DNA from 2 places in the Microbacterium galbum genome. Region 2 is predicted to be linked to the other one. Evidence: predicted binding sites of a transcription regulator. Region 2 holds the regulator's gene; the other holds the start of a gene.
The links. The regulator HrcA, encoded in region 2, represses chaperone genes, less so after heat shock. The targets are predictions, from matches to a motif close to TTNGCACTCGNNNNNNNCGAGTGCNAA.

Region 1 (9,717 bases), on a different contig from region 2:
AGAACCGTCAGCGCTTCCTCGCCGAGCAGGGCTACGCCTACACGATCCTGGATGCCGACGGGATCGACGCCGCGGCCGCCTGACGCATACCAGCACGCGGCTTTCCGTTCCATATCCAGGACATTGCGGGGTCGGATCACGATAATGAGGGGATGACAGCTCCTCGCATCCTCGTCGTGGACGACGAACCGAACATCCGCGACCTGCTCATCACGAGCCTGCGCTTCGCCGGTTTCCAGGTGCGAGCCGTGGCCAACGGCGCGCAGACGATCTCGGCCGTGCTCGAAGAAGAACCCGACCTCATCGTGCTCGACGTGATGCTGCCCGACATGAACGGCTTCAGCGTCACCAAGCGGCTGCGGGGTGCGGGCTACACCGCCCCCATCCTCTTCCTCACCGCGAAGGACGAGACCGAGGACAAGATCGAGGGGCTGAATGCCGGGGGCGACGACTACGTCACCAAGCCCTTCAGCCTCGATGAGATCGTCGCCCGCATCCAGGCGATCCTGCGTCGCACGATGCAGGCCGATGAGGAGTCGATCATCCGCACCGGCGAGCTGACGATGGACCAGGACACCCACGACGTCAGCGTCGGCGACGTCTCGATCGACCTCAGCCCCACGGAGTTCAAGCTCCTGCGTTACCTCATGCTCAACCCCAATCGCGTGCTGTCGAAGGCCCAGATCCTCGACCACGTCTGGGAGTACGACTTCAACGGCGACGCCGGCATCGTCGAGAGCTACATCTCGTACCTGCGTCGCAAGATCGACCCGCACTCCTCCGAGCCGCTCATCCAGACCAAGCGCGGCTTCGGCTACATGCTGAAGTCGGGCAAGAGCGCCTGAGCGGAAGGCGTCCGCCCTGTCGCCCTCCGACGATGCCCTGACGCGCTGGTGGCGAGGTCTGAGCCTTCGGACCAAGGTCACCGGTGTGACCGTCGCGCTGCTCGCGATCGGTCTGTTCACCGCGGGTATCGGCACCATGGTGTTCCTGCGCACCACGCTGGTGAACAATCTCGACGAGCAGTTGGCCCAGCAGGCGGCGGGCAGCATCGCCAACAGCATCTTCACCACGACACCGGTCGACGGCGGCATCGAGTTCACGCAGGTCGAGAACGCCCCGCAGATCGGGTCGATGGTCGTGGTCTACGGTCCTGACGGCCGACGCGAGGCTTTCTACAACGGCACGTCGTCGAAGGCGCTGCCGCAGCTGCCCGATACCTTCACCGTCGAGCAGACGTACGGCCAGATCGACCGTCGCATCGAACTGGAGGACCCGGACTCCGGAGCGCACTTCCTCGCACGCGTCGGCGTCCTGCAGGTGCCGGGCAACCCCGGCGTCTACACGCAGATGGTCGTGCAGCCCCTGGCGCCCACCGACCGCATCGTCGCCGCGTACGTCGGCATCTACGCGTTCGTCGCGCTGCTCATCCTCATCGCCACGGCCCTGCTCACGAGGTGGCTGGTGACGCTCGCCTTCCGCAATCTGCGCCAGGTCGAGACGACCGCGATGGACATCGCCGCGGGCGATTTCAGCCAGCGCCTCACCGACATCGTGCCCGACACCGAGGTGGGGCGGCTCAAAACCGCCATTAACGCCATGCTCGCGCGCATCGACGGCGCCCTCGGGCAACGGGATGCCACCGTGCGGCAGATGCGCCGGTTCATCGGTGACGCGAGCCACGAGCTGCGCACCCCGCTCGTGACGATGCGCGGCTATGCCGAGCTCTACCGCATGGGGGCGATCCGCTCCGACGAGGACGTGGCGCAGTCGATGGAGCGCATCGAGAAGGAAGCGATCCGCATGGGGGCGCTCGTCGAGGATCTCCTCGCGCTCGCCCGCCTCGACGAACGCCGTGATGTCTCGATCACCGAGCTCGACCTGCGTCCCATCGCACGTGACGCCGCCCTCGACCTGCGGGTGACCTCGCCCCAGCGCGAGGTCACGGTCGACGACACCACCTCTCGCGGTCCGCTCGTGCTGCCCACGATCACCCTCGATCCACTGCTCGACTCGGGCGGACACCCCGCTGAGGCCGCGACGCGACGCCGCACGGCTCCCACCACGTCGGCCATGGCGATCGCCGGAGCCACGCTGTCGCGCCTGCGCCGCCGCCAGAAGGACGGCACCGATCCCGCCACGACGACCGGGGAGGCACCGACGACCGAGCCGGCCGCACCGCCGGCCGGAGCGATGCGTCCCACACCGCGGCTGGCGCCGATCGTGCTGGGCGACGAGAACAAGGTGCGTCAGGTGGTGGCGAACCTCCTGGGCAACGCGCGTCGATTCACCGCCGACGACTCCCCCATCGGGCTGCGCGTGGGAGTGGATGCCGAGAACGACATGGGCTGGATCGAGATCATCGACCACGGCGAGGGCGTTCCCGAGCAGATCCGCGACCAGATCTTCCAGCGCTTCTGGCGCGCCGACACCTCGCGCACGCGCGAGACCGGCGGATCCGGCCTCGGTCTGTCGATCGTGGCATCCATCGTCGATCTGCTGCACGGTACGGTCGAGGTCGTCGACACCCCCGGCGGGGGCGCGACGTTCCGGGTGTCTCTTCCGCTGGCCGATCGTCGCGACGCCGCGGAGCATGCGCTGATCGAGACGCAGCCGCTCGAGCGCCTCCCCGACGATCACCGGCCCGACACCCCGGCCTGAGACGCCGCGCTCCGTTTCCCGGCGGGGATCGTCCGGCGGGGACCGCGTGAGCGAGTCCCTTCGGCAGATCACGCCGCGTGGTCGTCTCGCGACGTGGGCGAAACGATCCGCAGCACGCCGGAAGGACACGCGGCAGGCTCGAGCGCTCGCGCGAGCGAGAGGGCTCGGCGGCGTCGTTCGTCGACGCGCCGCCTCGAGCGACCGAGGCACCGTCATCGGCGTGTGAGACCGCGCCACCCGGACCGCCGGAACGGAGAACGCCCCCTCCCGGAGGAGGGGGCGTTCTCAGGCGTCAGGCGTGGATCAGAAGTCCATGCCACCCGTCGGGTCGCCCGCGGGAGCGGCGACCTTCTCGGGCTTGTCGGCGACGACGGCCTCGGTCGTGAGGAACAGACCGGCGATCGACGCGGCGTTCTGCAGAGCAGAGCGGGTCACCTTGGCGGGGTCGATGATGCCCTGTGCGAACAGGTCACCGTACTCGCCGGTCGCGGCGTTGAGGCCGTGGCCCACGGGGAGCTCCGACACCTTGTTCGCGACGACACCGGGCTCGAGACCGGCGTTCAGGGCGATCTGCTTGAGCGGAGCCTCGATGGCGACCTTGACGATGTTCGCACCGGTCGCCTCGTCGCCCGAGAGCTCGAGGTTCGCGAGAGCGTTCTTGCCGGCCTGGATGAGCGCCACGCCACCACCGGCGACGACACCCTCTTCCACAGCGGCCTTGGCGTTGCGCACGGCGTCTTCGATGCGGTGCTTGCGCTCCTTGAGCTCGACCTCGGTCGCGGCTCCGGCCTTGATGACGGCGACGCCACCGGCGAGCTTCGCGAGGCGCTCCTGGAGCTTCTCGCGGTCGTAGTCGCTGTCGGTGTTCTCGATCTCGCGGCGGATCTGGGTCACGCGACCCTCGATCAGCTCCGACTCACCGGCACCCTCGACGATCGTGGTCTCGTCCTTGGTGATGATGACCTTGCGAGCACGGCCGAGCAGGTCGACGGTCGCGTTCTCGAGCTTGAGGCCCACCTCTTCGGTGATGACCTGGCCGCCGGTGAGGATCGCGATGTCCTGCAGCTGAGCCTTGCGGCGGTCGCCGAAGCCGGGAGCCTTGACGGCGACCGACTTGAAGATGCCGCGGATCTTGTTCAGCACCAGGGTCGCGAGCGCTTCGCCCTCGACGTCCTCGGCGATGATGAGGAGCTCCTTGCCCTCCTGGATCACCTTGTCGACGATCGGCAGAAGGTCCTTGATGTTGGAGATCTTCTGGTTGGCGATCAGGATGTACGGGTCTTCGAAGACCGCTTCCTGACGCTCGGGGTCGGTGACGAAGTAGGGGTTGATGTAACCCTTGTCGAAGCGCATGCCCTCGGTGAGCTCGAGCTCGGTGCCGAAGGTGTTGCTCTCCTCGACGGTGACGACGCCTTCCTTGCCCACCTTGTCGATGGCCTCGGCGATGAGCTCGCCGATCGCGGGGTCGGCGGCGGAGATCGACGCGGTGGCGGCGATCTGCTCCTTGGACTCGACCTCCTTGGCGGAGGAGAGCAGCTCGTCGGTGACGGCCTTGACGGCCTTCTCGATGCCCTTCTTGAGCGAGATGGGGTCGGCGCCGGCCGCGACGTTGCGCAGGCCCTCGCGCACGAGCGCCTGGGCGAGAACGGTGGCGGTGGTGGTGCCGTCACCCGCGACGTCGTCGGTCTTCTTGGCGACCTCCTTGACCAGCTCGGCGCCGATCTTCTCGTACGGGTCGTCGAGCTCGATCTCCTTGGCGATCGAGACACCGTCGTTCGTGATCGTGGGGGCGCCCCACTTCTTCTCGAGCACGACGTTGCGACCGCGGGGGCCCAGGGTCACCTTGACGGCGTCGGCCAGCGTGTTGAGGCCGCGCTCGAGACCGCGACGGGCCTCTTCGTCGAAAGCGATGATCTTTGCCATAAGTGTGTCGTCCCTCCCGGACGGGTGACTTCCAGATTTTGGCACTCGACGAAAGCGAGTGCTAACTCATTCTGGCACTCGCCCCTGGGGAGTGCAAGCCGCGAGGCCGTCCGTGAGACGACGAACGCCGTGGCATCCCGGTGAGGGATGCCACGGCGTTCGAGCCAGCGGATCAGGCCAGTCGCACGGACTCCGCCTGCGGGCCCTTCTGACCGGTGCCGACGGTGAATTCGACCGCCTGACCTTCCTCGAGGACGCGGAAGCCCGACATCTCGATGCTCGAGTAGTGGACGAACACGTCCTGCCCATCGGACACGGTGATGAACCCGTAGCCCTTCTCGGCGTTGAACCATTTGACGGTGCCCTGCGTCATGCGAATCTCCTGTTGCTGGATGACTCGGTCATCGTAAGCACGCCGGATGCCGCCGAACCGGCCCCTCCGGGGATTGTTGACGCGCGTGCCCCCAACTTGTTACGCCGCGGAAACACGCGGCGCGAGAGGGTCACTGCGCGGTGGCGGAGGGGGTCGCGCCGGCGGCGCGGTCGAGGCCGATCACCACGACGAGTCGCTTGACGGCGCTCTCGTCGTCGGGGGTGTTCGGGTCGTCGGTCGGCTGCAGGAAGTCGCTCTGCGCGACCTCGGCGCCGCCGATGGTCTGCGCGAGGCCCCGCGCCGCCGCCTCGTCGCCGTCGCGCAGGTAGTAGATCGTGGTCTGAGCGAAATCGGTGGAGTCGGAGTCCCCCGTCTCGACGGTGTCACCGGCCCACCCCGCCGCCACGATCTGGTCGCGCACCGTCGCGGCGAGGCCGTCCTGGCCCGTGCCGTTCAGCACCACCACGGAGTACGAGGTGTCGACGACGACGGCCTCGGTCGGTTCTGCCGACACGGTCGGAACGGGTGCGTCATCGGCGCCGAGGCTGATGCGGCCCGAGGCCACGAGGGACCCGAAGATGCCCACGATGATGAGCACGAGCGTGGCGATGGCCGCCCACAGGAACACGATCCATCCGCGCGTGCGCGGTCGCTCTGCCCGGTGCGCCCCGACCCGGCCGGTGGAATCGGGCAGGTCGTCGAAGCGATCCCGAGGGAAGGTCGATCTGGCCATTGGACGATGCTATCGGTCGACGCCTGAGCACCCCGTCAGCGGGCCGCCGTCCGACCCAGCCGGGCGCGCTGCTGCGCCACTGCGTCGTCGCGTCGCCGCCGCAGACGGCGAACGAGCATCGGGTCGTGCGCGAGGGCGTCCGGCGTGTCGATCAACCGCCCCAGCAGCTGGTAGTAGCGCGCCGGCGTGAGCTCGAACTCCGCCCGGATCGCCTCCTCCTTCGCACCCGCGTGGCGCCGCCATTCACCCTCGAAGGCGAGGAAGGCGAGGTCGCGGTCCGAAAGAGGCACGGCGCCACGCTACTGCGCCGACGACGCCCCTCTCGGATGCCACGCCACCCACGCGCCGAGTGGATCCACCTCGGCCAGCACCTCCCCGTCCAGCGCCAGGGCGAAGCCGCCCCGTTTCACGCCCGGTGCTCCCGTCCATCCGTCGTGGAGGCCGGGGGCGTCGAGCGTCACCCAGCGTCCCGCGGTGCGGGCGGCGTCGATGACCGCCCCGCGCCGAGCGCGCGGCACGTGCGCGAGCACGCCCGGCGTCGTGACCACAAGCGTGGCGTCGGCGGGGGCCTGCGCGGCGAGCGCGGGCAGGGCGTCCGCGCCGTCGCCGGAGATCAGGAGCGGCGGATCGACGGCCGCGATGTCGAGAGCGGCGACGATGCGCTCACGTCGCCCCTCCTCCCCCGGCCACACGAGCCCCTCGAGCCACGCCCGGTCATCCGCGTCGCGGGCGTCGAGCGGGTTGAGGTCGATCCCGGCGCGCCAGACGATCTCGGGCATTCGAAGGACGGGGTCGCCGGTCAGGTCGCTGTGCAACTCGACCGTCGAGGGGCCGTCGACCGGGTCGAGGGCGATGAGCTCGTCGCCTCGGCGGTAGCGGTACGAGTACCGGTCGGGGTACAGGCACAGCCCGGCGCTCGCGCCGACCTCGAGCAGCGCGATCGGACCGTCGATGCGGGCGAGCGCCGGCAGCAGAGCGGCGCACCGGAGCGGCTCGTTGGTCTGCACGCTGCGCACCCGGCACTGCGCGGCGATCTCGTCGGCGTGTGCGACGACCCACGGGGCCCACGCGTCGACGTCGTCCATCGGCGCCCCGCGCACGCGCATCACCGCGAAGACGAGCGGGGGTTGACGGCGGGTCTCGGGAATCGGCGCGAGCGCCGCAGCGACCGTCCGATCCTCCGCCACGCGATGCGCCCAGGCCTCGTAGACCGCGGATCGGCCGGGCGCCTCATCGCGGGCGAACCGTCCATAGCGTTCGACGACGGCATCCACGGCATCCTGATCCACTCACGAATCATCGCAGCACGACCCGGTCGGCGCCGGGCACGAGACAATGGGAGCAGACGAAGGAGAGAACACATGACCTACGCCGTCGACAAGTCCGACGACCAGTGGCGCGCCGAGCTCAGCCCCGAGCAGTACGCGGTGCTGCGCCAGGCGGGAACCGAGCGCGCCTGGACCGGTGAGCTGCTCGACGAGAGCCGCGCCGGCCTCTACACCTGCGCCGCGTGCGGCAACGAGCTGTTCCAGAGCGGCACCAAGTTCGACTCGCACTGCGGATGGCCCAGCTTCTACGAGTCGGTTCGACCCGAAGCGGTCGAGCTGATCGACGACAACAGCCACGGGATGCAGCGCACCGAGGTGCGGTGCGCCAACTGCGGCTCGCACCTGGGACACGTCTTCCCCGACGGCTTCGGCACCCCCACCGGCGACCGGTACTGCATGAATTCGCTGTCGCTGAACTTCACCCCGGCCGACTCCCCCGCCGACGGAGCATGAGCGCCCTCGAAGCCATGCGCGACCGTCGGTCGTGGTCGAAGGTCACCGACCTCGCCCCGACCGGCCCCGAGCTCGAGGCCTTCGTCGCCGCGGCCGGTCGCGTCGCGGATCACAAGAGCTTGAAACCGTGGCGCCTGATCGAGATCCGCGGTGCGGATCGCGATCTCCTCGCGCGTGCGCTGAACAAGGCCGACGGCAAGAAGGGGTATTCCTCCAAGCCCCGGCGCGCTCCGCTCATCATCGCGGTCGTGGCCGATCTCGGCTCGAAGAAGATCCCCTCGTGGGAGCAGGAGGCCGTGGCATCCGGTGTCGCCCACATGCTGAGTCTCGTGCTCGACGAGGCGGGGTTCGGGGTGTTCTGGCGCACCGACGACAACACCCGTCACAAGGTGCTGGCGAAGGCTCACGGCCTGGCGAAGCACGAGGTGCTGCTGGGCTGGCTCTACGTCGGCGGCAAGCCGAAGACGTCGCGGCCGGTCCGGCGCAAGACGGTGGATGCCGCGAAGCACCTCTCGCGCATGCCGGGGGGCAAGAAGAAACGCACGGTCGACGAAGCGCGCCTCTGACGCGCGCGATGCCACGGCCTCGACGCCGCCGACTCCGGTCGGCGGCGTCGGCGTGTCTCCGGCGGGGCATAAACGCGCCGCGGGCGCGCGCCGTGAGCCGCGCGAACGGCCGACGTGTCGGGCCCGTCCGGGGGGAACGCTCCTAGCGGCTCCGGCGCCTCCACGGCACGGCGGCCACGGCGACCCCGGAGATCGCCACGGCGGCGGCGAGAAGCGCCACCGGGGTGGCGGGTGCGGCGGGGGCGGGCCAGAGGGCGTCGAGCAGCACCGAGGTGGTGAGCAGGCCGACCACCGACCCCAGACCCAGCAGCAGCACGCCCGTTCGACGCACGACCACCGCCGACAGGAAGATGTAGATCACGCCGACCGCCCCGCCGACGTAGAGCCACGGTTCCGTCGGCACGGCGCGGGGAGCGCCCACGACACCGACGTGAACGAACGCGGCCACGAGCAGCACCACGGTGCCGCCGATGAAGTTCACCAGCGTCGCCGTCAGCGGACTCTCCACGCGCACGCGCAGTCGCCCGTTGGTCCCCTGCTGCCAGGCGACGCCCGCTCCGGCGATCGCTGGAACGATGAGCATCCACAGCGGCACACCGTTGACGGCATCCCCCGACAGGCACACCACGACCCCGGCGATCGCCAGGAGCGCGCCGATGACGCGTCGCACCGTGACGGGCACGACGCCCGCCGGTCCGAAGCCGACGCGGTCCAGCACGAGCCCCCCGGTGGTCTGCCCGGCGACGAAGCCGACCGTGAAGAGGGCGACTCCGATGGTCGCCACGGTCAGCCCCTGACTCGCGACGGTGAACGCTCCCGCAAGACCGCCCAGCAGCATCCACGCGGGGATCGTTCGCGATCGGATGCCGGACACGAGGCGCTCGAATCCGCGGCGACCCTGCGGAACCAGGGCCGACAGCGCGATGAGGATGATCAATCCCGACCCGAACGAGATCGCGGCCGCGACGAACCCGTCACCGATCTCCGCCCCGAGCGTGCCGTTGATGCGGGCCTGGAGGGCCGTGAGGGCGCCGATGAGCACCGCTCCGGCGACGGCGAGGCCGACCGATCCGCGCTCCGCCACCGCTCTCCCCTCGTTCCCCCGCTCGGGGGCCACGGTCGATCGTAGGGGACGGCCGGTCGCGGCCGACGCGCGCCGATAGGTCACGCGCTCCGATCGTTGTCGACGGGAAACCCCGGCATGCGTCAGGATTTCCCCCGTGACACAGCTCCAAGGCACCTCCCACGACGTCCCCGCGATCCTCGCCGACCTCACCGCCGACCAGGTCGATCGCGAGTTCCTGGCGAACGCCGAGGTGCATCTCCCCCGCCTCCACGACCTGTTCGCCCAGCTCTACGGCGACCGCGCCGACGGCTTCGAGCGTCTGGCGTCCGTGGTCGACCTCGCCCGACGTTCCTGGGCGGCGCGTCCCGCCGACCTCAAAGCACTCGACCGCGCGCGAGAGAGCGAGCCGGAGTGGTTCGAGAGCGAGCGCATGGTCGGAGGGGTCTGCTACGTCGACCGGTACGCCGGCGGACTCAGCGGCATCCGGGACTCCATCCCGTATTTCCGCGAGCTCGGCCTGACCTACCTGCACCTCATGCCGCTGTTCGAGAGCCCCGAGGGCAACAGCGACGGCGGCTACGCGGTCTCGAGCTATCGCCGCGTCAACCCGAAGC
Region 2 (9,717 bases):
GGATGTCGTCGATGTCGCCGAGCACGCGGGTGACCAGACGCAGACCCGAGGCGCCCTGCGGGAGGTCGACCTGCGTGATGTCGCCGGTGACCACCATGCGGGTGCCGAAGCCGAGGCGCGTGAGGAACATCTTCATCTGCTCGGGCGTGGTGTTCTGCGCCTCGTCGAGCACGACGAACGAGTCGTTCAGCGTGCGACCGCGCATGTACGCCAGCGGAGCGACCTCGATCGTGCCCGTCGCCATGAGCTTGGGCACGATGTCGGGGTCCATCATCTCGTTGAGCGCGTCGTACAGCGGGCGCAGGTACGGGTCGATCTTGTCGGTCAGTGTTCCGGGGAGGAACCCGAGGCGCTCGCCCGCCTCGACGGCGGGTCGGGTCAGGATGATGCGGTTGACCTCTTTGCGTTGAAGCGCCTGCACGGCCTTGGCCATCGCGAGGTAGGTCTTGCCCGTACCGGCGGGGCCGATGCCGAACACGATCGTGTTCTCGTCGATCGCGTCGACGTACTCCTTCTGGCCGGCCGTCTTGGGGCGGATCACCTTTCCGCGCGACGACAGGATCGCCTCGCCCATCACCTCGGACGGGCGAGGCCCGCCATCGGTGCGGAGCATGCGGTTGGAACTCGTCACGTCGGCCGGGTCGAGGCCGTGGCCGGAGCGGGTCATGGCGACCAGCTCGTCGACCAGGCCGCGAGCGGCCCGCACCGCCGCGGGAGAGCCCGACAGCGTGATCTCGTTGCCGCGCACGTGCACGTCGACGTCGGGATGCTCCTTCTCGACGACGCGCAGGAGACGGTCCTGCGGACCGAGCAGCTGCACCATGGCCACGCCGTCGACGGCGATCTGCTCGGAGACGGTCTCTTCGGGGGAATCAGCCACCCAGGCTCTTTTCGTTCAGGCCGCCCGCGAGAACGTGGGCGTGCACATGGAAGACGGTCTGTCCGGCACCCTCGCCGGTGTTGAAGATCAGACGGAAATCGCCGTCGGCGTGCTCGGCGGCGACGCTGTTCGCGAGACCGATCACCTCGGTCAGCAGCTCCGGGTCGCCGGCCGCGAGCTCGACGACGTTGCGATACTGCTGCGTCTTGGCGATGACGAGCAGGTGCACCGGCGCCTGAGGGGCGATGTCGCGGATCGCGAAGGCGTTCTCGGTCTCGGCCACGATCTCGGCAGGGATCTCGCCCTGCAGGATGCGCGTGAAGATCGACGGTTCGCTCATGGCATCCAGTCTAGTGAGGGCCTCCGACACCGGGGCTCGGCCGTTTCGCCGACGCCCTCTCGGCGCTCACCGACCCGGATCGGGGCGGATCCGGCCGCTCGGGGCGGAGAATCGACGCCCCGATCTGCCGTATCCGCGCCGGATGCGAGAAGCGCCCGGCACGGCCCGGCTCACCAGCGCCCGTGCGCCGCCGACAGCACCGAGATGGCCGCGGCCCCGGCGGTGGAGGTCCGCAGCACGGTGTCGCCCAGCCGCACGAGGCGGGCGCCGGCGTCTTCGAGCGCCGACAGCTCCTCCGGGGCGATCCCGCCCTCCGGGCCCACCACGAGCACCACGTCGCGACCGTCCGATGCCTCCGCGGCCACCTCGGTGAGGCGGACGGATGCCGTCGGCTCGAGCACGAGGACGACAGAGGCACCGGCACGGGCGACGAGGTCGGCCGTCCGGGCCACGCCCTCGACCTCGGGCACCCACGCGCGGTGCGCCTGCTTCGCAGCCTCGCGGACGATCGTCCGCCAGCGCGCGAGCCCCTTGTCGGCCTTGGCATCCCAGCGCGAGACGCTGCGCGCCGCCTGCCACGGGACGATCTCATCGACGCCGAGCTCGGTCGCCGCCTGGACGGCCAGCTCGTCGCGGTCGCCTTTCGCCAATGCCTGCACGAGCACGAACCGCGGGACCGACGCCGCGACCTCCTCGCGGCCCGTGACCCGCACGTCGACCTGCTTGGGGCCGAGAGCGGTCACGACTCCCGAGAGCCACACGCCGCGTCCGTCGCCGAGCGTGACCGCCTCGTCGACCCGCACGCGCCGCACGCTCGCGGCGTGATGCGCCTCCGACCCGGTGAGGGTCACGGCATCCCCCGGCTGTGCGTCGGTGGCGTCGTCGGTGACGAAGTGCAGCGCCATGCTCAGTGGCGGAAGCGATCGCGGAATTTGCTGAACATGCCCTGCTGGTGCTCGGCCAGGCGGGGCCCCGGATCCTTGGTGCGCTTGGCGAACTCCTCGATGAGAGCCCGCTCCTTGTGGTCGAGGCGCGTGGGGGTCACCACGTGCACACCGACCTTCAGGTCACCGCGCTGGCTGCCCCGCAGGGGCGTGATGCCGCGGCCCTTGATCGTCAGCACGTCGCCCGACTGCACGCCCGGGCGCACCTCGAGGTCGACGGAGCCGTCGAGCGACTCGATCGTCGTGGTGGCGCCGAGGATGGCGTCGGGCATCGACACCTCGAGGGTGGCGACGAGGTCGTCACCCTCGCGACTGAATGCGTCGTGCGCCTCCACGGTGATCTCCAGGTACAGGTCGCCGTTGGGGCCTCCGGCCGGGCCCACCTCGCCCGAGCCGGGGAGCTGCAGGCGCAGGCCCGACTCGACGCCCGCGGGGATGTCGACCGACACCGTGCGGCGCGCGCGCACCCGGCCCTGACCCTGGCAGGTGCCGCAGGGGTAGGGGATGGTCGTGCCGTGACCGTGGCACACGGTGCAGGGCTGGCTGGTGACGACGTTGCCGAGGAGGCTCCGCACGGTGCGCTGCACGTGACCGGAACCGTGGCAGATGTCGCAGGTGACCTCGCTGGTACCGGGCTGCGTGCACGCTCCCTGGCACGTCTCGCAGAGGACCGCCGTGTCGACCTCGAGGTCGCGGTGCGTACCGAAGACGACGTCGCCGAGCTGCAGCGTGACGCGCACGAGGGCGTCCTGGCCGCGCTCCCGGCGTGACCGCGGTCGCGGGCCGCGGCCTCCGCCGCCGCCCTGCGCGCCGCCGAAGAACGTCTCGAAGATGTCGCTGAAACCGCCGAACCCGGCCGCTCCCCCGCCCCCGAACGGGCTCTGGTCGCCGCCCATGTCGTAGCGGCGGCGCTGCTCGGGATCGCTCAGCACGTCGTAGGCGTGTGTCACGAGTTTGAACTTCTCGGACGCGTCCTCGCCGGGATTCACATCGGGGTGCAGCTGGCGCGCGAGACGCCGGTAGGCCTTCTTGATGTCTTCCGGGCTGGCGTCGCGTTCGACGCCCAGGACCTCGTAGTGGTCAGCCACAATCGCCTTCCTGCCCGCTCGCGCGGGGTCGTTCTCGTGGGGAGTGCTCGCGGCGCGAGACGTCAGCGCGAGCTGTCGTCGTCTTCGAGCATCCGGGTCAGATAGTGCGCGACGGCGCGGACCGCCGCGAGGTTGGAGGAGTAGTCCATGCGGGTCGGCCCGAGCAGACCCACGCGGGCCCCGCCGGTGGAGCCGTCGTACCGGCTCGCGAGCACGGAGGCCTCGACGAGGCCGAAAGGCTCGTTCTCGCGCCCGATACTCGCCGACAGTCCCTTCTCGTCGGCGACCATCTCGCTCATCAGGCGCAGCAGGGTCACCTGCTCCTCGATCGCTTCGAGGAGCGGGTAGATACTGCCGCGGAAGTCCTGCTCGCGCTTGGCGAGGGTCGCGGCGCCGGCCATGACGAGACGGTCCTGACGGAAGGCCTCGAGCTCCTCCCCGACCACGCGCAGGACCGCGTCGGCGATCGCGTCGAGCACGACCCCGGGGCGCGGGCCGGCAGTGAGGGCCTCGAAGACGCGCTGGGAGCTCTCGGCGACGCTGTGTCCGACGAGCACCGCGCCCACGCGCGCGCGCAGCAGGGCGATGTCGCTCTCGCCGGGCTCGGCGGGCACGAGCGCGATGCGCTGCGACACCCGACCGGTGTCGGTGACCAGGATGACGAGAACCCGGGGCCCGCCGAGGGCGACGAGTTCGACGTGCGTGACGTTGGCGCGAGCGAACGAGGGGTACTGCACGATCGCGACCTGGCCGGTCAGCTGCGTCAGCGCCCGTACCGTGCGTGCGAGGAGGTCGTCGAGGTCGCCCGCCTCATCGAGGAAGGAGGTGATGGCGCTGCGCTGCGCGCTCGACAGCGGGCGGAGCTCGGCGAGGTGGTCGACGAAGACGCGGTAGCCCTTGTCGGTCGGGACGCGTCCCGACGACGTGTGCGGCGCGACGATGAGGTCTTCGTCCTCGAGAAGGGCCATGTCGTTGCGGATGGTCGCCGCCGACACCCCGAAGGCATGGCGGTCGACGATGGCCTTGCTGCCGACGGGCTCGCGCGTGTCGACGTAGTCCTGGACGATCGCGCGCAAGACCTGGAGGCCGCGTTCCGACACCATGGCTGCTCCTCCCGTTTGGCACTCGACTCGACTGAGTGCCAATTCTACGACGATCGCCCCGCCCGTGCGTCGAGCGGCTCGCGGAGGTCGGCGGCGTCGCTGTCAGGCGGCGCGGCGTGCGTGTGAACGCCGCTCCGAGCGGCGGACCCCCGGACAGGGCGTTTACGCCTCGCCGGGCGTTTGCACGAAGCACCGACGCGCCAACGGGCCGCGGGCATCGTCACGCCCGACGATTCAGCCCGTGGGCAGCAGAGGCGTCCCCGGGTCAGGCCGTCAGCGCGCGCACCACGGCATCCGCCAGCAAGCGTCCGCGACGGGTCAGCACGATGCGCCCGCGCACGGCATCCGGGCCCTCGATGAGCCCGTCGGCGATGAGGGATGCCACGGCCTTGCGCCCCTCGCCGAGGATCTCCGACACCGCGAGCCCTTCGCGGATGCGGCTGCGCAGGAGCACCGACTCGAGCCGACGCGCCGTCTCGTCGGGACGCTCTCGCGCCGCGGCGGGCGATTCGGCGGCGGCGAGCCGCTGGGCGTACGCGGCGGGATGCTTCACGTTCCACCAGCGCAGCCCCGCGACATGGCTGTGCGCGCCCGGACCGAAGCCCCACCAGTCGGTGCCGCGCCAGTACGCGAGGTTGTGGCGCGAACGGTGCGCGACGCCCCGCGACCAGTTCGACACCTCGTACCAGTCGTAGCCCGCGGCGGCGAGCAGATCGTCGGCGAGCTCGTACATGTCGGCCTGCAGGTCGTCGTCCGGCGTCGCGACGGCGCCGGAGCGGATCTGCCGCGCGAGCTTCGTCCCGTCCTCGACGATGAGCGCGTACGCCGACACGTGGTCGGGTTCGAGAGCGGTCGCCGCCTCGAGCGAGGCGCGCCAGTCGTCGAGCGACTCCCCCGGCGCGCCGTAGATCAGGTCGACGGAGACGTCGAGACCGGCGCGGCGCGCGGCCGCGACCGCGGTGGCGACGTTCAGCGGATCGTGGGTGCGGTCGAGCGCCGCGAGCACGTGGGGCCGGGCCGACTGCATGCCGATCGACAGGCGCGTCACCCCGGCGGCGGCGAGGGTGTCGGCGACCGCGTCGTCCACGGTGTCGGGGTTCGCCTCCACGGTCACCTCGGCGCCCTCCGCGATACCGAACTCGTCGCGGACCGCGTCGAGCATGCGGGCGAGGTCACCCGGCGGCAGCAGCGTCGGCGTCCCTCCCCCGAAGAACACCGTGGATGCCGCGCGCCGACCGCCCGCGGCATCCATCACTGCGCCCGCCAGGCGCACCTCGGTGGCCAGGGTGTCGGCGAAGTCGTCCTGCCGCGCTCCGCGGAGCTCGCTCGCCGTGTAGGTGTTGAAGTCGCAGTAGCCGCAGCGCACACGGCAGAACGGCACGTGCAGGTAGACGCTGAAATCGGCGCCGGGATCGATGACGAGGTCGTCGGGGAGGCGTCCGTCGACCGGCGCGGGGTCTCCGAGCGGGAGGGGCCCGCCCATCAGGAGGAGTACAGCGGCGAGATCGCGCGCAGGTAGCGCGCGAACAACGCCTTGCGCCGACGCCGGACGCGGCTGGTGAAGAGGCGGTACGACGGGGCGGTGGGCCGATCGAAGGCGCGTACGACGAACCAGACCTCGTCGTTCTCGCGCCACTCGAGGCTGAAGAGCTCCTCGCCGCTCACGATCGAGTGCCCCACGGTGCCCAGGATGAAGCCGACACGACGAGGCTCCTCGAAGACCGAGATGACGCGCAGCTCGGCGTCGGCGCGGTGTCCGTCGACCTTGCCGTGCAGGCGCACGCCGGTGCCGGGGCGGACGAACGGCGTGCCGTCCGCGGCGAAGCGCTGCTCTGCTTCGAGCCGGCTCGGCGCGACGGGCGCGCCCTCGGCGTCGAAGCCGACGCCCGCGTAGCCCTCCCCGGATGCCGGGCGCACGTCGGTGATGCTGAGTTCCTCGCCGCGCAACGGCGCCCACGACAGCAGCAGCTCGCTCGCGGCGGCGAAACGCTCCTCGCCGCTGCCGATGCGCCAGGCGTCTTCGGCGGGCACGGAGTGCTCCGGCGGATACTGCATGAGGTCGGGCGCCTGGGTGGCGCCGACCGCCGCGTAGTCGACCGTGTCATCGGTGAAGTTCTGCCTGCGCATGATCCACCCCTCTCGGTTGCGTGCGTTCTACTTCTTGGCCTCGACGTCGCCGGAGAGCGCGGCGATGAACGCCTCCTGGGGGACCTCGACGCGACCGACCATCTTCATGCGCTTCTTGCCCTCCTTCTGCTTCTCGAGGAGCTTGCGCTTACGGGTGATGTCACCGCCGTAGCACTTGGCGAGGACGTCCTTGCGGATCGCGCGGATCGTCTCGCGCGCGATGATGCGCGCACCGATCGCGGCCTGGATGGGCACTTCGAACTGCTGGCGCGGGATGAGCTTGCGCAGCCGCTCGGCCATCATCGTGCCGTAGCTGTAGGCCTTCTCGCGGTGCACGATCGAACTGAACGCGTCGACCTTGTCGCCCTGCAGGAGGATGTCGACCTTCACCAGGTCGGCGGTCTGCTGTCCGGCCGGTTCGTAGTCGAGGCTCGCGTAGCCCTGCGTCCGCGACTTCAGGTGGTCGAAGAAGTCGAAGACGATCTCGCCGAGCGGCATGTTGTAGCGCAGCTCGACCCGGTCTTCGCTGAGGTAGTCCATGCCGAGAAGCGTGCCGCGGCGTGACTGGCACAGCTCCATGACGGTACCGACGTAGTCCTTCGGGAGCAGGATGCCGACCTTGACGATCGGCTCCGAGACCGAGGCCACGCGGCCGTCGGGGTATTCGCTCGGGTTCGTGACCGACACGGTCTCGCCGGTGTCGGTGGTGACCTCGTAGGTCACCGACGGAGCGGTGGTGATCAGATCGAGACCGAACTCGCGTGAGAGGCGCTCGGTGATGATCTCGAGGTGCAGCAGGCCGAGGAAGCCGCAACGGAACCCGAAGCCGAGCGCGACGGAGGTCTCGGGCTCGTACTGCAGCGAGGCGTCGGAGAGCTTGAGCTTGTCGAGGGCCTCGCGCAGCTCGGCGTAATCGCTGCCGTCGATCGGGTAGATACCCGAGAAGACCATGGGCTTCGGGTCGGTGTACCCCGCGAGAGCCTCGGTGGCGGGTTTGCGGTGCGTCGTGATCGTGTCGCCGACCTTCGACTGGCGCACGTCCTTCACGCCGGTGATGAGGTAGCCGACCTCGCCGACGCCGAGCCCCTGGGTGGGGATCGGCTCGGGGCTGGAGACGCCGATCTCGAGCGCCTCGTGGGTCGCGCCGGTCGACATCATCTGCAGACGCTCGCGCGGCTGCAGTGCCCCGTCGATCATGCGGACGTAGGTCACCACGCCGCGATAGGCGTCGTAGACCGAGTCGAAGATCATCGCGCGCGCGGGCGCGTCCGCCACGCCGACGGGAGCGGGGATCTTCTCGACGATGAGGTCGAGCAGCTCCTCGACGCCCATCCCCGTCTTGCCGCTGACGCGCAGCACGTCGGCGGGGTCGCCGCCGATGAGACCCGCCAGCTCGGCCGCGTACTTGTCGGGGTCGGCGGCGGGGAGGTCGATCTTGTTCAGCACCGGGATGATCGTCAGATCGTTCTCGAGCGCCAGGTAGAGGTTGGCGAGGGTCTGCGCCTCGATGCCTTGAGCGGCGTCGACGAGCAGGATCGCGCCCTCGCACGCGGCCAGCGAACGGCTCACCTCGTAGGTGAAGTCGACGTGACCGGGGGTGTCGATCATGTTGAGGGCGAACGTGCCGTCTGCCGTGGACCACGGCATCCGGACCGCTTGCGACTTGATGGTGATGCCGCGCTCGCGCTCGATGTCCATGCGGTCGAGGTACTGCGCGCGCATGTCGCGGTCGGCGACGACGCCGGTGATCTGCAGCATGCGGTCGGCCAACGTCGACTTGCCGTGGTCGATGTGGGCGATGATGCAGAAGTTGCGAATCTGCGCCGGCGGGGTGGCGGACGGCTCGAGGGGCTTCAGGGCGCGCGGTGACATGTTCCGTCGATTCTACGGTGGCGCGCCGACATCGCCGTCCGCGGACGCTCAGGCTGCGCCTCGACGGCGCTTCTAAGGTGGATGCCATGGCGGTCCAGGTCGTGCTCGTGCACGGCATCCGCACGTCGGCGACCATGTGGCGCGCGCAGGTCGCCCACCTCGAGCAGCGCGGCACCCCGGTGACCGCCGTCGACCTGCCCGGGCACGGCACGCGTCGGGGCGAGGAGTTCACCCTCGACGAGGCCTTCGCGACCATCGATCGGGCGGTCCGGGATGCCGCGACCCGCGGTCCCGTGCTGCTCGTGGGCCATTCGATGGGCGGTCTGCTCTCGATCGAATATGTCGGGCGCGAAGACCCGCCGCCGGTCGCGGCGTTCATCGCGGCGTCCTGCACCTCGATCCCGCGCGGGGTGGGGCTCGCCGCCTATCGGTTCCTCGCGCGTCGATTCGACAGCCTGCCCGACCGCGGCCTGGGTCTGACCAACCGGGTGCTCGATCGCACGCTCCCGCCCGAGACGCGGCCGGACTTCGGTGCCGGCGGCTACGCGTTCGACGCGCAGGACTCCGCTCTCGCGTCGCTGTCGGTGCTCGACCTGCTCGCGGCGCTGCGGCGCATCGAGGTGCCGCTGTGGTTCGTGAACGGGCAGTGGGACCAGCTCCGCGTGAACGAGAAGCTCTTCACGTCGATCGCGAAGGATGCCGAGCTGATCGTGGTCCCGCGCACGACCCACCTCGTCACGGCGATGCGGCCCCGCGTGTTCAACGCGCTGCTCGAGGTGGCGCTCACCACGGTCGAGACCTCGACCTGTTAGACTCGTCTCTTGGCTTGCGTGTGGGGTTTTTCCCGACCTCCACGACCGCCGGTACAGCGCCCCTCTACCGCTCGACCGGCACTTCCAACACTCACTCAAACGAAAGACCGTCGACGTGGCGAACATCAAGTCGCAGATCAAGCGCAACAAGACCAACGAGAAGGCGCGCGAGCGCAACAAGGCCGTCAAGAGCGAGCTGAAGACGCACGTGCGTCGCACCCGCGAGGCCGTTCTGGCCGGTGACAAGGAAGCCGCCGAGAAGGCGCTCGTCCTCGCCGGCAAGAAGCTCGACAAGGCCGTGAGCAAGGGTGTCATCCACCAGAACCAGGCCGCGAACCGCAAGTCGGCCATCGCGAAGCAGGTCAACGCTCTCTGAGCCGCAGCCGTTTCGACAGCCCGTCCCGCTTCAGCGGGGCGGGCTTCGTCGTTCCCGGAGCGAGAGGTTCGGTCCAGCGCATCCGGGGGTCTCGTCGCGTCCGGGATGTCCGCGGCATGTTCAGGCCTGGGCGTACGCCATCTCCTCCTCGCGGCGGAGGCACCCGCGCACCGGC

Region 1: the regulator HrcA is predicted to act here: its motif matches at 4,623-4,649, upstream of groL (chaperonin GroEL).

What each region holds. Positions count from the first base shown of each region.
Region 1 is NZ_JAWDIS010000002.1:199,575-209,291, forward strand. It holds gene RWH45_RS10075 (DNA repair helicase XPB) at 1-83, shown strand, start outside; gene RWH45_RS10080 (response regulator transcription factor) at 153-845, shown strand; gene RWH45_RS10085 (sensor histidine kinase) at 982-2,661, shown strand; gene groL (chaperonin GroEL) at 2,965-4,584, opposite strand; gene RWH45_RS10095 (cold-shock protein) at 4,757-4,957, opposite strand; gene RWH45_RS10100 (LytR C-terminal domain-containing protein) at 5,088-5,690, opposite strand; gene RWH45_RS10105 (DUF3263 domain-containing protein) at 5,726-5,980, opposite strand; gene RWH45_RS10110 (DUF2332 family protein) at 5,990-6,979, opposite strand; gene msrB (peptide-methionine (R)-S-oxide reductase MsrB) at 7,052-7,471, shown strand; gene RWH45_RS10120 (nitroreductase family protein) at 7,468-8,037, shown strand; gene RWH45_RS10125 (DMT family transporter) at 8,180-9,154, opposite strand; gene RWH45_RS10130 (alpha-amylase family protein) at 9,258-9,717, shown strand, end outside.
Region 2 is NZ_JAWDIS010000003.1:394,240-403,956, reverse strand. It holds gene RWH45_RS14720 (PhoH family protein) at 1-823, opposite strand, end outside; gene RWH45_RS14715 (HIT domain-containing protein) at 873-1,220, opposite strand; gene RWH45_RS14710 (16S rRNA (uracil(1498)-N(3))-methyltransferase) at 1,391-2,125, opposite strand; gene dnaJ (molecular chaperone DnaJ) at 2,128-3,252, opposite strand; gene hrcA (heat-inducible transcriptional repressor HrcA) at 3,315-4,355, opposite strand; gene hemW (radical SAM family heme chaperone HemW) at 4,621-5,838, opposite strand; gene RWH45_RS14690 (DUF1990 domain-containing protein) at 5,838-6,482, opposite strand; gene lepA (translation elongation factor 4) at 6,510-8,354, opposite strand; gene RWH45_RS14680 (alpha/beta fold hydrolase) at 8,441-9,166, shown strand; gene rpsT (30S ribosomal protein S20) at 9,282-9,542, shown strand.